DNA from 3 places in the Peribacillus sp. FSL M8-0224 genome. Region 3 is predicted to be linked to each of the others. Evidence: riboswitches for the same ligand, from Rfam matches in the RefSeq annotation. Region 3 holds a riboswitch; each other region holds the start of a gene.
The links. A riboswitch is a leader RNA that binds a small molecule or an ion and turns the genes downstream of it on or off. The one in region 3 is predicted to bind thiamine pyrophosphate.
Positions count from the first base shown of each region.

Region 1: linked by a shared signal. The riboswitch ahead of tenA (thiaminase II) and the one ahead of thiC (phosphomethylpyrimidine synthase ThiC) in region 3 are both predicted to bind thiamine pyrophosphate.
Region 2: linked by a shared signal. The riboswitch ahead of tenA (thiaminase II) and the one ahead of thiC (phosphomethylpyrimidine synthase ThiC) in region 3 are both predicted to bind thiamine pyrophosphate.

Region 1 covers NZ_JBBOOJ010000001.1:1,979,654-1,984,259, reverse strand. Annotated here, with positions in the region: gene MKX49_RS09550 (energy-coupling factor transporter transmembrane component T family protein) at 1-70, opposite strand, end outside; gene MKX49_RS09545 (ABC transporter ATP-binding protein) at 71-1,534, opposite strand; gene MKX49_RS09540 (ECF transporter S component) at 1,553-2,131, opposite strand; gene tenA (thiaminase II) at 2,147-2,830, opposite strand; TPP riboswitch at 2,966-3,097, opposite strand; gene MKX49_RS09530 (SDR family NAD(P)-dependent oxidoreductase) at 3,226-3,972, opposite strand; gene MKX49_RS09525 (AMP-binding protein) at 4,029-4,606, opposite strand, start outside.
Region 2 covers NZ_JBBOOJ010000001.1:1,054,849-1,059,454, forward strand. Annotated here, with positions in the region: gene MKX49_RS05080 (MFS transporter) at 1-23, shown strand, start outside; gene thiE (thiamine phosphate synthase) at 62-694, opposite strand; gene thiM (hydroxyethylthiazole kinase) at 675-1,490, opposite strand; gene thiD (bifunctional hydroxymethylpyrimidine kinase/phosphomethylpyrimidine kinase) at 1,487-2,293, opposite strand; gene thiW (energy coupling factor transporter S component ThiW) at 2,262-2,783, opposite strand; gene tenA (thiaminase II) at 2,799-3,488, opposite strand; TPP riboswitch at 3,580-3,684, opposite strand; SAM riboswitch class I at 3,842-3,946, shown strand; gene MKX49_RS05110 (Fur-regulated basic protein FbpA) at 4,122-4,310, shown strand; gene MKX49_RS05115 (aspartyl-phosphate phosphatase Spo0E family protein) at 4,560-4,606, shown strand, end outside.
Region 3 covers NZ_JBBOOJ010000001.1:403,147-407,752, forward strand. Annotated here, with positions in the region: gene MKX49_RS01975 (histidine phosphatase family protein) at 211-756, shown strand; gene MKX49_RS01980 (HAD family hydrolase) at 909-1,697, shown strand; TPP riboswitch at 1,814-1,928, shown strand; gene thiC (phosphomethylpyrimidine synthase ThiC) at 2,064-3,845, shown strand; gene MKX49_RS01990 (hypothetical protein) at 3,868-4,038, shown strand; partial or broken gene MKX49_RS01995 (DUF3231 family protein) at 4,129-4,606, opposite strand, start outside.

The DNA.
Region 1 (4,606 bases), 1.6 Mb from region 3:
CAATCAGCACACCAAGTTTAAGGCTTGGATTAATTCCATGGAGCCATGTTTCCGCGTTTGAAACATTCATCTACATGACACTCCTTTTAACTTTGGTCTCAACAAATCCGGCTTGCGCGATGTTTTCATCACTTATTACGTTTCCGTCCTTAACCGTCCAGATCCTGGTTGCAAAGTTTTTTGAAATATGATCGTCATGAGTTACCATGATCACTGTTATTCCACGTCTTCGATATTCCTCAAACCATTCCAGTAATGCAAAGGTATTTTTCGAATCTTGACCAAAGGTCGGCTCATCCAGGAGAATGATTTTTTTGTCTATTACGATTGAGGCTGCTACGCTTAAGCGACGCTTTTGCCCCATTGATAATTGAAATGGATGTTTATCCCGATGTGCCTCAAGACGGAAAACTTTAAGCAATGAGCGGACTCTCTCATCTATTTCTTGTTGCCGCCTTTTATCAATACGCAATGAATAAGCAATCTCTTCATATACAGTATTTGCAACGAACTGAAACTCAGGATTTTGAAAGACAAACGTCATATGATCTGTTGGATTTTTCACCATTTTAATGGGGTTCCCCAATAATTCATACGTACCTTTCGTTTTTATGAATTGCATCAATGCATGCAAAAGTGTACTCTTGCCCGCGCCATTTTCTCCCCTGATCACAATCCATTCTCCTGAATGCACCTTCAGCTCTTCAACCTTGAGTTTTTCCTCTTTATTCCGAAAACCGCTAAATCCTTGCACATCCAGAAGGGGTAAACCATCTGTAAAATGGTATTCCCTAGTGGGTGCATTACTCTGTATATATTCATCCCAAACACCAGGGAACCAAATTCCATGTTCTCTCATTTCATTTTTATATAGGGAAAGAATGGTGTCTCTTGGACCATCAGCTATGATTTGACCGTCATCGTTTAAAAGCACGATTCGTTCGATGAATTCTAAAACATGGTCAATTTTATGTTCGACGATAATAACCGTTTTGTCTTTTCCGACTTCCTTCAACAAGTCCCAGATTTCTTTCGTTCCTTCTGGATCAAGCATGGCGGTCGGTTCATCTAAAAATATAACTTCTGGTTCAAGGGCCAATACTGAAGCAATTGCCAGACGCTGTTTCATCCCGCCTGATAATGTGTCAATACTTGTATGGTCCAGGTTCAATCCTACTTTACGGAAATGATTTTGAATCTTCTCTTTCATTTCTTCTTTAGGGACGGAAAGATTCTCTAGGACAAAGGCAATTTCCTCATCGGCAAATGGCATGCAAAACTGGCTATCAGGGTCTTGAAAAACATACCCCCATGAAGAAGGGCATTTCAATTTCTCCGCTTTCATCGGGACTTCGATGGAATTCGGAATCAATCCGCTTAACACTTGCAACAGAGTGGACTTACCACATCCAGATGGTCCCAACAATAACACTTTTTCTCCCTGATCAAATGATAGTGATAGGTCCTTGAATATCAAAGATTCATCACCGGGAAATTTCATTCTTAACTTTTCAACAGAAACGATTGGTTCCATGGCCCTCAACCTCTTCTTTTAATCAAGTTCTGCATAATCTTTATTGGAAACCGGACGCACAAGATTAGTTACCCCTGTTGCTTCCAGGACTTTAACTAGATAATAAGCGGTCACACCTGCAAAGAATATGGAACCCACAAACCTCGCTATCATGAATAACGATAGATTCCAAGTAGAAAGCGCACCTATTTCCCCGTATGCAAAATCCATGATAACTGATGCCAGGCAGGAAGCCATCGCAGCTAAAACGGCCACCGGCATATTGAATTTTTTATATTTGAACCCCATGAACACCAGTTCCGCGAACAAACCTTGGACCACCCCATATAACAGTACAGTCAGCCCCCATGGGGAACCTAGAAAGAATTCCCCTGAAGCTGCAGCTATCTCCGCCAAAAGTGCCACACCCGGTTTCCGTAAAATGAAAAAGGCGACAGGGCCAGCTATAAACCACATTCCATAAATAAGTTGATCCAGATGTAATCCTAATGGTTTAACGGAATAATAAATCGAACCCCAAAGGATATAAACGATTCCAAATGCTACCGCAATCACGATCGTGACTAATATATCCGTTAATTTCAATCCTTTTTTCATTGTTTCATTCTCCTTTTATACTTCTAATGTTTCCTTATGAACGGGCCATGTCTCTAAACGATAAGCCATTTCCCAAAATGAGTATTCATATTGGCTGCTGAGAATAAAATGCTCTTTCATTCTCGCCTTATCTTCTTCAGTTACTTTTTCAGCAATCTCATCCAGCCTCGCAATTTGTTCTTCCACCAAAGTGCGGAACCACTCTCCTCCGTAAGCCGCTATCCATTCTTGATAAATCGGCTCTTCGGGCATGCACCCTTGCAGCTTTTCACCTATCTCATAATACAGCCAGTAGCACGGCAAGATAGCTGCAATAACATCTCCTAAATGTCCCGAATAAGCCGCACGATACATATGGGAAGTATAAGCATAGGCAGTCGGGGCAGGCTTGAAATCTTCCCGTTCTTCTTTTGTGATGCCTAATCTCTCGGAAAAATTCTCATGAAGCTTCAACTCCGCTTCATATGTTCCTTGTGCATGGCCGGCAAGCCTGCTTGTTGTATGTAAATCTGTAGCTTTGACTGCCCCTAAGGCTTGAACTCTAGCAAAATGAGATAAATAATAGGCATCTTGCATGACATAAAAACGGAAACACTCCAATGGCAATGTGCCATCTCCTATTCCTGCTACAAACGGATGATTAAAACTAGCTTCCCAAATGTGATCAACTTCCTTACGGATTTCCTCTGAAAACTTCATGTCCATTACCTCCAAATTGTATTTTTTCATTGAACGATACAGAAAAAAACACTTATCACCCCTTTTTTTGCAAACAAAAAACCACTTTCTTAAACGTAAAGAAAGTGGTTGTACAAGAAATAATACAGAAATGTATAGTTCCAGACCCCACTTCCCTACGCTGGTATAAACCAGATCAGGTTCTAAGGGTCTTAAAGTCATACTTTAATCTCAGCTTTTGTGGGTAAAAAATCAACTTTTACCTATAAAGCACCCCTAGTGGTACAAATTGTATATTAAAATTCATTTGCCTTTATATTAACACGATAAATCCAATTGTCAAACGTATTAGAAAAGTTTTCTTGATTTAGGGTTACTAAACTTTCAATCTTCCATACCCACATAACCACGATCTATTAAACCATTGTTAATCCACCATTTACGGAAAGAGTTTGCCCCGTAATATACCCTGCCTCTTCCGAAACGAAATAGGAAACAGCACTGGCAATGTCCTCTGGTTGTGCTAGCCGGCGGAATGGAATCGCTTTTTCCAAGGCGCTAGCTATACCTTCATTATATGAGCCTATTTCTTGAAATAGGGGCGTATCAGCAGGACCTGGCGCTATACAATTGATGTTGAGTTTATGACGTGCCATTTCTCTTGCTATCGTTTTTGTAAAGGCAATAACCCCTCCTTTAGCAGCCGAATAAACTGCTTCTCCACTTGATCCGACTCTAGCTGCATCGGATGCAATATTTACTACCTTACCGTATCCATTTTCAATCATGAGAGGTAAAATTTCCTTGCATGTATGGATCTGCCCAAGTAAATTAATATCGATAATCCTTTTCCATGTGCTGGGATCACTTTTTAAAAATGGTTCCACCTTATCCCAGCCTGCATTATTAACCAATATATCTATTCTATGATAATAGTTCACTGATTCTTCGACGGCTTTTTTTACACTTTCTAATTTCGTTACATCACAATGGACCGCTCTGGCTTCAAAACCCGACTTTTCGATTAAAGAAACCGTTTCCTCTGCATTTTTAAGATTAATATCAGCCACGATGACGTTAATATTGCGAGAAGCCAATTTTTTTGAAATTTCTCTGCCAATTCCGCTTCCAGCACCTGTGATAAATGCCATTCTTTTTGTCATCATATTCCCCTCCACTTTCACTATTTCGTCAATATGGATTTATTTAAGCTGCTTGCTTATATATTGTCAGTTATCCTTTCATTAATCATTTCCCGGAGCCGGAATTTCTGAATTTTCCCGCTTGCCGTACGAGGAAAGTCATCCATTATTTCAATAAATTCAGGCCAATATTGTTTTGCCAATCCCTTTTCCAGGAGAAATTCCTGCATGGAATCCAGCGTGATCGGGCTCTTCCCCGTTTTCATACTGATACATGCACATGCTTTTTCCTGAAGACGGGAATCTGGAACCGCAATAACCTGAGCACTAGAAATATCCGGGTGTTCATACAGTACATTTTCTACATAAGCGACTGGAATATTTTCACCGCCACGTATGATTATGTCTTTGTTTCTTCCAGAAATCCGGATATACCCGTCTTCATCAATGAATGCTCGATCACCGGTAATGAACCATCCGTCACTATACTCAGCTAACGTATCATTGATTCGTTTAAAATAGCCGACAAAAAGAGCCGGACCCCTTACTAATAAAGAGCCTTCTATATTCGGGGCACAGATTTCCCCTTCAAAATCCACTATCTTTAACTCCATACCCGGAAACGGGATTCCGTCGGTATTCGTCAGTTTTTCTT
Region 2 (4,606 bases), 650 kb from region 3:
CAAAGAATACCGTTTTGACATAAACAAAGGATGGGGACTGCATGCAGTCTCCATCCTTTTGTTATTTAAAGTCTTTTATTATTTTTAAAAGGGATTCGGAGGCAGTCTTCGGATTATTTGCATTCATGATGGCCGATACGACTGCGGTACCTGATAGTCCGCTATCAGAAAGAGCGGAAATGTTATCGGCAGTGATACCCCCGATGGCTACTGCGGGAATGGATACGCCGCGGCAAATTCCCCCCAGATCCTCAAGTGCCATTAGGGTTGCATCTTGTTTGGTCTTGGTGGGGAAAACGGAACCTACTCCGATATAATCGGCTCCATTTCGTTCGGCTTCGAGAGCTTCTTCAAGAGTGGAGACAGATACACCGACAATCATATCTTCAGGAACCATTTTTTTGACGACAGGCAGTGGGAGGTCATCTTGTCCAATATGAATTCCGTCCGCTCCAACCGCAAGTGCTATATCCACCCGGTCATTGATGATAAGGGGAATGGAAAGCTCATTCAATAACTGTTTTAATGCAGATGCTTTTTTATAAAAGGAGAGGGAGGAATTGTTTTTCTCTCTAAGTTGTACGATCGAGACTCCTCCTGAAACCGATTCTGCAATGATTTTGGTCAATTCTTCTATTGCTATGGACTCTTCCGTAACTAAATACAGGCTTAAATCAATTTGCGACTTCTTCACTTAGTTTCACCTCATGCATCCAGATTTCCTTATCCATTCTTGATATGGCATCGATTAATCGCACACGGAAAGTACCTGTTCCTTCATCCTTTTGAAGGGTTGAGGCTGCCAGTTCCCCTGATATGCTCATTGTTGATATACCGGCAATTGCGGCAGAATAGAAATCATCGGTGACTCCGGAAAAAGTTCCGATAAGAGCAGTGGACATGCATCCGGTACCTGTAACATTAGTTAAAAGGAGGTTCCCGTTATCGATGATGGACGTATGTTTTCCATCGCTGACCGCATCCTTAGCTCCGCTGACCACGATGATGCTATTCAATTCATTTGCCGCTTGTGCAGCCAGCTCGGCATTGCTAATCGCAAGTTCCCCCGAATCCACTCCGCGTGTAACGGTATCCCCACCCATCATTGACAGGATTTCACTCGCATTTCCGCGAATGATTTGGAAAGTAACCTTACTTAGGAGCTCTTTGACTTGCTCTGTACGATAGGAGGTGGCACCAACTCCCACCGGGTCCAAAATGACCGGGATGTCCAGGGCATTTGCCGTTTTACCGGCAATCTCCATTGCTTCCAAGGCTTTATCATCGATCGTACCGAAATTCAGGACCAATGCATTTGCTAATTTGACCATATCCGCCACTTCTCTTGGGCTCGATGTCATTACTGGTGAACCTCCGATGGCAAGGGTGGCATTTGCACAGTCATTGACCGTAACAAAGTTTGTGATTTGGTGAACGAGTGGTTTCCTTTCTCTTACCTTCATAAATAAATCGGCTGAAGAAATCTTCATAACAAGTCACTCCGTTCTTTTTTTGAATATGAATGAAAATGATGGACAGGTCCATGACCTTTACCGATTGAAAAGCTATTGCTTATCGCTTCGGAAATATAGGTCTTGGCTTGTTCGATCGAGACTTGCAATGGCAGTCCATTTGCCAGGTTAGATGTAATGGCGGATGATAGGGTGCAGCCCGTACCATGAGTGTTTTTGGTATGAATGCGCTCTCCCTTGATCCAGTGGAAGTCAGTACCATCATAAAAAAGATCATTTGGATTTCCTGCTGCATGGCCGCCTTTAAGTAAAACGGCTTTGGGACCCATTTCTTGTATCGAAATGCATGCCCTGTAGAAATCTTGTTTCGTCCGAATCGGGAAGCCAGTAAGTACTTCCGCTTCTGGTACATTGGGTGTTACAAGAGTTGCAAGCGGAAGCAATTCCGTTTTTAAGGCAGAGACGGCCTTTTCGTCGAGCAAATGGTGGCCGCTTTTGGAAATCATGACAGGGTCAAGGATAACGATGGCAGGCATGAAGGTTTTAAGGGACGCAGCGACCGTTTCCACGATTTCTTTAGATCCAAGCATGCCTATTTTTACTGCATCGACAGGAATATCTTCAAAGATAGCTGCAATTTGATCCGATATGATAGCTGTTTCAATGGGCTGTACAGAACGGACTTCCATTGTGTTTTGGGCGGTTACGGCTGTGATGGCAGACATTCCAAATACACCATGTGCAGAAAATGTTTTTAAATCCGCTTGTATTCCAGCACCGCCCCCTGAATCAGAGCCTGCGATCGTTAATGCTGTTTTCATAAAAAAACCCCTTCATATAATTATTTTTTAGCAGTATTTTAAGTAATATGAAAGCTAAAATCGCCCCTGCGAATGAACTGAACATAAAAGCCGGTAAAAAACCAAAAAGAGCAGCTTTTTCTCCCAATAGGAGGGTTGCAAGCGGATAACAGGCCAGGGAACCGAGAATGCCGGTCCCGATCACTTCCCCTAAACAGGCGAATTTTAAGCTTTGTGTTTTTCGATAAAGGATGGCGGCCAAAAGTGCACCAATCATGCTGCCGGGAAAGGCGAAAATTGAACCGGTACCAGACATGTTTCTAATGATGGAAACTAAAAAAGCTTGTGTCACAGCATATGTAGGCCCCAATAGAACCGCCGTCAGGACATTTGCCAGATGTTGAATAGGAAAGATTTTTGCAAATCCTGCAGGGATGAAAATAAATGAACTGGTCAGCGTCGTTAAAGCCGTGATCATGGCTGTCAATGTCAGTTTCTTGATAGGATTCATCCTCATGTCAACCACCTACAGAGGCCAATCCTGCTCATTTTGAACCATGTCCCAGAATAAATATTCATATCGGGAAGTAACCAAAAAGTGCTTTTCTAATCTAAGAAGTTCCTTTTCAGGCATGCCTTCCGTCAATTCTTCCAACAAAGTGATCAGCCACTTGTGTGCTTCCCCGAATTCAGGAGATGAATAGGACCTTATCCAATCTGCGTAGCGATTGTTTTCCAGTGCTGCTCCATTTTGTTCTTTTAATAGCAAACCGATTTCATAATAATCCCAAGCGCAGGGCAGGAGACAGGCGATCAAGTCTGCCAAAGTCCCATGCTGAGCTGCATTTAGCATGTAACCTGTATAGGCTAGAGTGGTTGGAGTAGGTTCTGTACTTTCCAATTCCTTGGAGCTGATCCCGAATTCGGAAGCATAATGCCGATGAATATCCATTTCCACTTGAAGGGTTTCATTTAAAATGCTCGCAAATTTTGCCATGGTTTCGATGTTATGGGCTTTGATGACACCTAAAGCAAAGAGCTTGGAATAATCCATGAGATAGACATAGTCCTGCTTCAGGTAATAGGCAAATTTCTTTTCAGGAAGTGTACCGTTTCCAATTGCCTGGACAAAGGGATGTGAATGGTTCCTTTTCCAAATCTCTTTTGCCCGTGCATGCAGTCTATCACTGAATGTTTCTAATTTTGTATTCTCCATTGTTCATCCTCCTATAGAATGGCTCCTTTTGTTGAATAAAAAACCCCGTTCCTGAATACGGAACGGGGTAGATGGATATAGTCTGTAAAATGGACGATATCATCCACTTCCCTCCGCCGGTATGAGCCGGTTCAGGTTCAAAGGGTCCGGAACTAATTCCATCTCAGTCTTAAAAAAGACTCCCCTAGTGGTGTGAATTGTATGTAATTACTGACATCATATCAGAAAGACAAGAAAATGCAACCCGTATTTGAAAGAGGAATCACTTTATGTCCAGGAAAAAAGGGAGAACCAGGTAATTGACTTTTGAAGATTATTAGGTTAGAATCATTTCTACATCATTATATATCGAATTCTTATCCAGAGAGGTGGAGGGACTTGGCCCTAAGAAACCTCGGCAGCGGACCCGTTTAGGGAACTGTGCTAAATCCAACAAGCATATGCTTGGAAGATAAGAAGAGCCGTACGGACACTGTCAGCCTCTTCTTAAATTAGAAGGGGCTTTTATTTTTGGGAAATAACGTTTAGTGACATACTAGAAAAGGTATATATAATTTGGTGAAATCAAACAAGTTGATAAAGTTTAGCTAACTAGAAGCAGGCACTAGGACGACTGGGAAAGGAGCCATTTACATGGCAGAATTATTTAAGAGGATTGAACAGAGGAAGGCAAAACTCATTGAAGAGCTATTGGCCAATGGAGTATACAAAACCTCTGATGAAAGGCACCTTTATGATGCCCCATTAAAAGTACTTGAAGATGAATATAAGATTGTTATAAATAGACCTAATAACGAGTCACCTTCTGAATGGATGACATAGTAAACGGAATACAATATTTGGATTTTTGGATAAGGGATATGATGTAAGCATTCGCAGTCTACACTAGTGGATGCTTTTTTTGCGTTTATTAGAAAACGACACAAATTATACATAATTAAATAACAAAATAGGTGTTTTGTCACATTTGACCTATAAAATAACACATTTAATTTCTGAAAAATAGTTGATTTTAACTAGTGGTTTCATTATGATGAAAGTGTAAAAATATTGAATAAATGGGAGGTGACTATGATGCCTTGCCGTAAGGTAACTATAGAAAAAGTAGAAGAGAAGAG
Region 3 (4,606 bases):
GGCGATATGCTTTCTCTTTTTTACATATGGCCATGATATTTTTCCTTATGATAATTAAATGCTTGCAGTGACACAATCTGTGAGAACCTTTGACCAGGTTTTAATGGTTTCAACTTGCATTTATTATATTGCTTTACATAGGTTAATATATTGTTAAGGGCTTTTATAAGAAATAGAAACGAATATTTTAAAAGATAAAAAGGAGAATATATGAAAATTGGTTTGGTACGGCATTTTAAGGTGGCACATGAATTTCCTACTGGGAAATCTGTGACGGCGGATGATATGAAGCAATGGTTTGTGGACTATGATGCAGCGGATATTATTTATGGAACGACTTTATTTGGCGTGGAGGAATGGCAGGAATGTTATTGCAGTGATATGTCGAGAGCCGTCAAGACAGCGGAACACATCTATCCAGGCACGGTTCATCGGATGGAGGAGCTGCGGGAAATACCTTCGCCCCCTTTGAGAGGAAGGATTAAGCTGCCGTTCATCCTTTGGGCCATCTGGATTCGCTGCTGCTCGGTGATCAACAAGCAGACAAGGGCGGAAATTAAGATTGCAGAGCAAAGAATCAATAAAGTATTGGATGAAGTCTTTGCAAAGGGGGAAAGGAATGTTCTGATCGTGAGTCATGCCGCCCTCATGGTATATATGAGGAAAGAGCTGATCCGACGGGGGTTCACCGGTCCAAAGTTCAAGATTGCCAGTAATGGAAAATTGTATATATTTGAAAGCGGAAAAGGGAAATGAATATATGGTTCCCCACCGGAAAAGGTAAGCCATTTTGCGAAGAAAGAGGCAGGCATTTTCCGAATAGTTATTCTTTTTTTATTGGTTGTGGTTTATTATTGTAATAGTGTAATTTTTACGAATTCAATATTGGGGAAAGAGGGGTGGACATTTTGCTGAAGGCAGTTTTTTTTGATTTAGATGATACATTACTATGGGATCAGAAAAGTGTAAAAGAAGCTTTTGTGGCCACATGCGAAGTTGCCAAGGAGAAATATGGTCTGAATGTCGACGAGTTTGAAGAAGCGGTGCGGAAGGAAGCGCGTGATCTTTATTCTTCTTACGATACATATGCATTCACTCAAATGATCGGAATCAACCCATTTGAGGGACTATGGGGGAATTTTCAGGATGATCATGATGAATTCCGGAAGATGGCCGGGATTGCACCGGCTTATCGGAAAGAAGCGTGGACGAGGGGCTTGAAGGCATTAGGGATCGATGACCCGGAATTTGGGCTTGAACTGGCAGAACGTTTCCCGGCCGAAAGACGCAAAAAGCCATTTATCTATGAAGAAACATTCCGTGTTCTGGATGAATTAAAAGGGAAGTACAAATTGCTATTGCTAACGAACGGATCTCCTGAACTGCAAAATACCAAACTTGAAATAACGCCTGAACTGGTTCCTTATTTCGACCAAATCGTGATTTCAGGCGCATTTGGACGAGGTAAACCGGATGCCTCCATTTTTGAGCACGCTTTGGAAATCATGGAGCTTGATAAGGATGAAGTATTGATGGTCGGCGATAATTTAATGACCGATATCCTTGGAGCATCACGGGTAGGCATAAAGTCGGTTTGGATAAATCGCCATGATAAGGAACGGAATGAAGTGCTTCCAACCTATGAAATCAAGCATTTAGAGGAGCTTTTCCCTATCCTTGAGAGCCTGGGGAATTAATTGGCGGTCCTCCTCCAAATAACAAATTTTAAATGATTGCAGAGAAAATATTAGGTCTTTCAAATTATTTACAGAATGAAAAGGGTGAGATATAGTTACCCTGTAATCAATTAAATTATTCAGACTAGGGGTGTCCAATAAAAGTTGGGCTGAGAGAGAAGCGCTTAAGCTTCTTAACCCTCAGGACCTGATCTGGTTCATACCAGCGTGGGGAAGTTAGAATCTACTAAACGATGACATTTCAATCGGTCATTTCTGTAGTCATACTAACGTTAGCCGGGTCTTAAATATGAGACCTGGCTTTTTCGTGCGAAATGGATTGGATTTTGTCCTTTTTAAATGAACTTAAAAAGGAGAAATGAAATCATGAAGAGTAATTCAGTAAATGACATGAACGTTTCAATTATGTCCAGTTTTGCCGGGAGTAAAAAAGTGTATGTTGAGGGATCTAGACCCGATATTAAAGTACCTATGCGTGAAATTGAGCTAAGTCCGACAACAGGGGCATTCGGCGAAGAGGAGAATCCGCCTTTACGTGTATATGATACAAGCGGCTTCTATACGGATTCAGAATATCCGATTGATATTCATAAAGGCCTTGCCCCGATTAGACGCAGCTGGGTTCTGGAACGGGAAGATGTTGAAGAGTATGAAGGGCGTGAAATAAAGCCTGAAGATAACGGATATAGAAAAGTGGAGTCACAATCCAATGCCGAAGTTTTTCCGGGATTGAAAAGAAAACCATTGCGTGCGGTGAAAGGGAAAAACGTAACCCAGCTCCATTATGCCCGCAAAGGGATCATTACTCCAGAAATGGAGTTCATTTCGATCAGGGAAAATGTAGCCCCTGAGTTTGTAAGGGAAGAGGTAGCTAGCGGGCGGGCAATCATTCCGGCAAATATTAACCATCCTGAAAGTGAGCCCATGATCATCGGACGTAATTTTCACGTGAAGATAAATGCGAATATAGGAAATTCAGCTGTCAGTTCATCGATCGAAGCTGAAGTGGAGAAAATGACTTGGGCTACACGATGGGGTGCAGACAACATAATGGATCTTTCCACAGGAAAGAATATTCACACGACGCGGGAATGGATTATCAGGAATTCACCTGTGCCGGTTGGGACGGTTCCGATATATCAAGCATTGGAAAAAGTGAATGGGGTCGCGGAAGATTTAAATTGGGAAGTTTTCCGGGATACATTAATCGAGCAGGCTGAGCAAGGTGTCGATTACTTCACCATACACGCTGGTGTACTTTTGCGATACATCCCCATGACAGCAAAGCGAGTTACGGGTATTGTTTCCCGGGGAGGCTCCATCATGGCACAATGGTGCTTGGCCCACCACCAAGAAAGTTTTCTCTATACACACTTTGAAGAGATTTGTGAAATCATGAAGACGTATGATGTTTCTTTCTCATTAGGTGACGGTCTCCGTCCGGGATCCATTGCAGATGCAAACGATGAGGCACAATTTGCGGAATTGGAAACACTTGGGGAATTGACGAAGATTGCTTGGAAGCACGACGTTCAAGTCATGGTGGAGGGACCCGGCCACGTACCGATGCATTTGATTAAAGAAAATATGGATAAGCAGCTGGAAGTCTGTCAAGAAGCACCATTCTATACCCTGGGACCATTGACGACGGATATAGCTCCTGGATACGACCATATCACTTCTGCGATTGGTGCTGCCATGATTGGATGGTTTGGAACTGCCATGCTTTGCTATGTGACACCGAAAGAGCATTTGGGACTGCCGAATAAAGAGGATGTTCGGGTAGGGGTCATTACTTATAAAATTGCAGCACACGCAGCTGATCTTGCAAAAGGCCATCCGCAGGCAAGAAAACGGGATGATGCCCTTTCGAAGGCTAGATTCGAATTCCGTTGGAGAGATCAATTCAATCTTTCCCTTGATCCTGAAAGGGCGGTTGAGTATCACGATGAAACTCTTCCGGCAGAAGGGGCCAAAACAGCCCATTTCTGTTCAATGTGCGGACCGAAATTCTGCAGTATGAGAATCTCTCAGGACATTCGTGATTTGGCGAAGGAAAAGGGTCTGGGTTTTGAGTCGGTAATCGATGAAGGGCTTAAAGAAAAAGCGAATGAATTTAGGAAAACGGATGGGGAAATCTATCAATGATTCCGACGAGAGGGAGAATTCGATGAATCGGGTAATCCAGATAAAAGTTGAAATGAAACAGTTGGAAACTCAATTGGAGCAGCTGAAAAGGGAGCTGAACATTTTTCGGGAGAATTGTAACCATGAATTTGTGAAAAATGATTATAGTCAACAATGTACAAAGTGCCACTTGATCGAAAGTCTGCAATGGTAATGATTCCATAATCGTCCTTATGGAATGACTCCCTTAATCATGTTGGACATTCAATCACAAAACATGATTAAGGGGATCTTTCATTACTATTTACATACTTGTTTTATTAATATGAAGAGGAGGAGGGACAAGCCATCCTTTTTCCTTATTCAATCTAAGGAAGTCAGCACCCAATGCAGCTTTGTTGGTATGGAATTGCGCAAACATCTGTGCAATATCCTCGCGGATGCATTGACCCATCATTTGGCTGCAAGCAACTAATCCTGCATTAATATCGATTGATACTGAAGCGGAGATTTCAGGATCTTGAAGACGTGCCCCGACGGGAATATCCTCCAAATTAGCTTTAGGCCTTTCAGGTGGTGAGGGAGGCAGTCCTACGTTATTTTATTTTAATAATGATTCAAGTTGGTCATGTTCCTGTTTTTCTTGATTGATCACTTCAACAAGCAATTTATGCAGGTCCTTGTCGCCAGTATGATTAAGCATGGTTTGATGACAGGCAATCAACCCTTTTGTAGTGGTTAGAAATGCCCATGTTCCAAATACCTCTCCGTAATGCATAGGC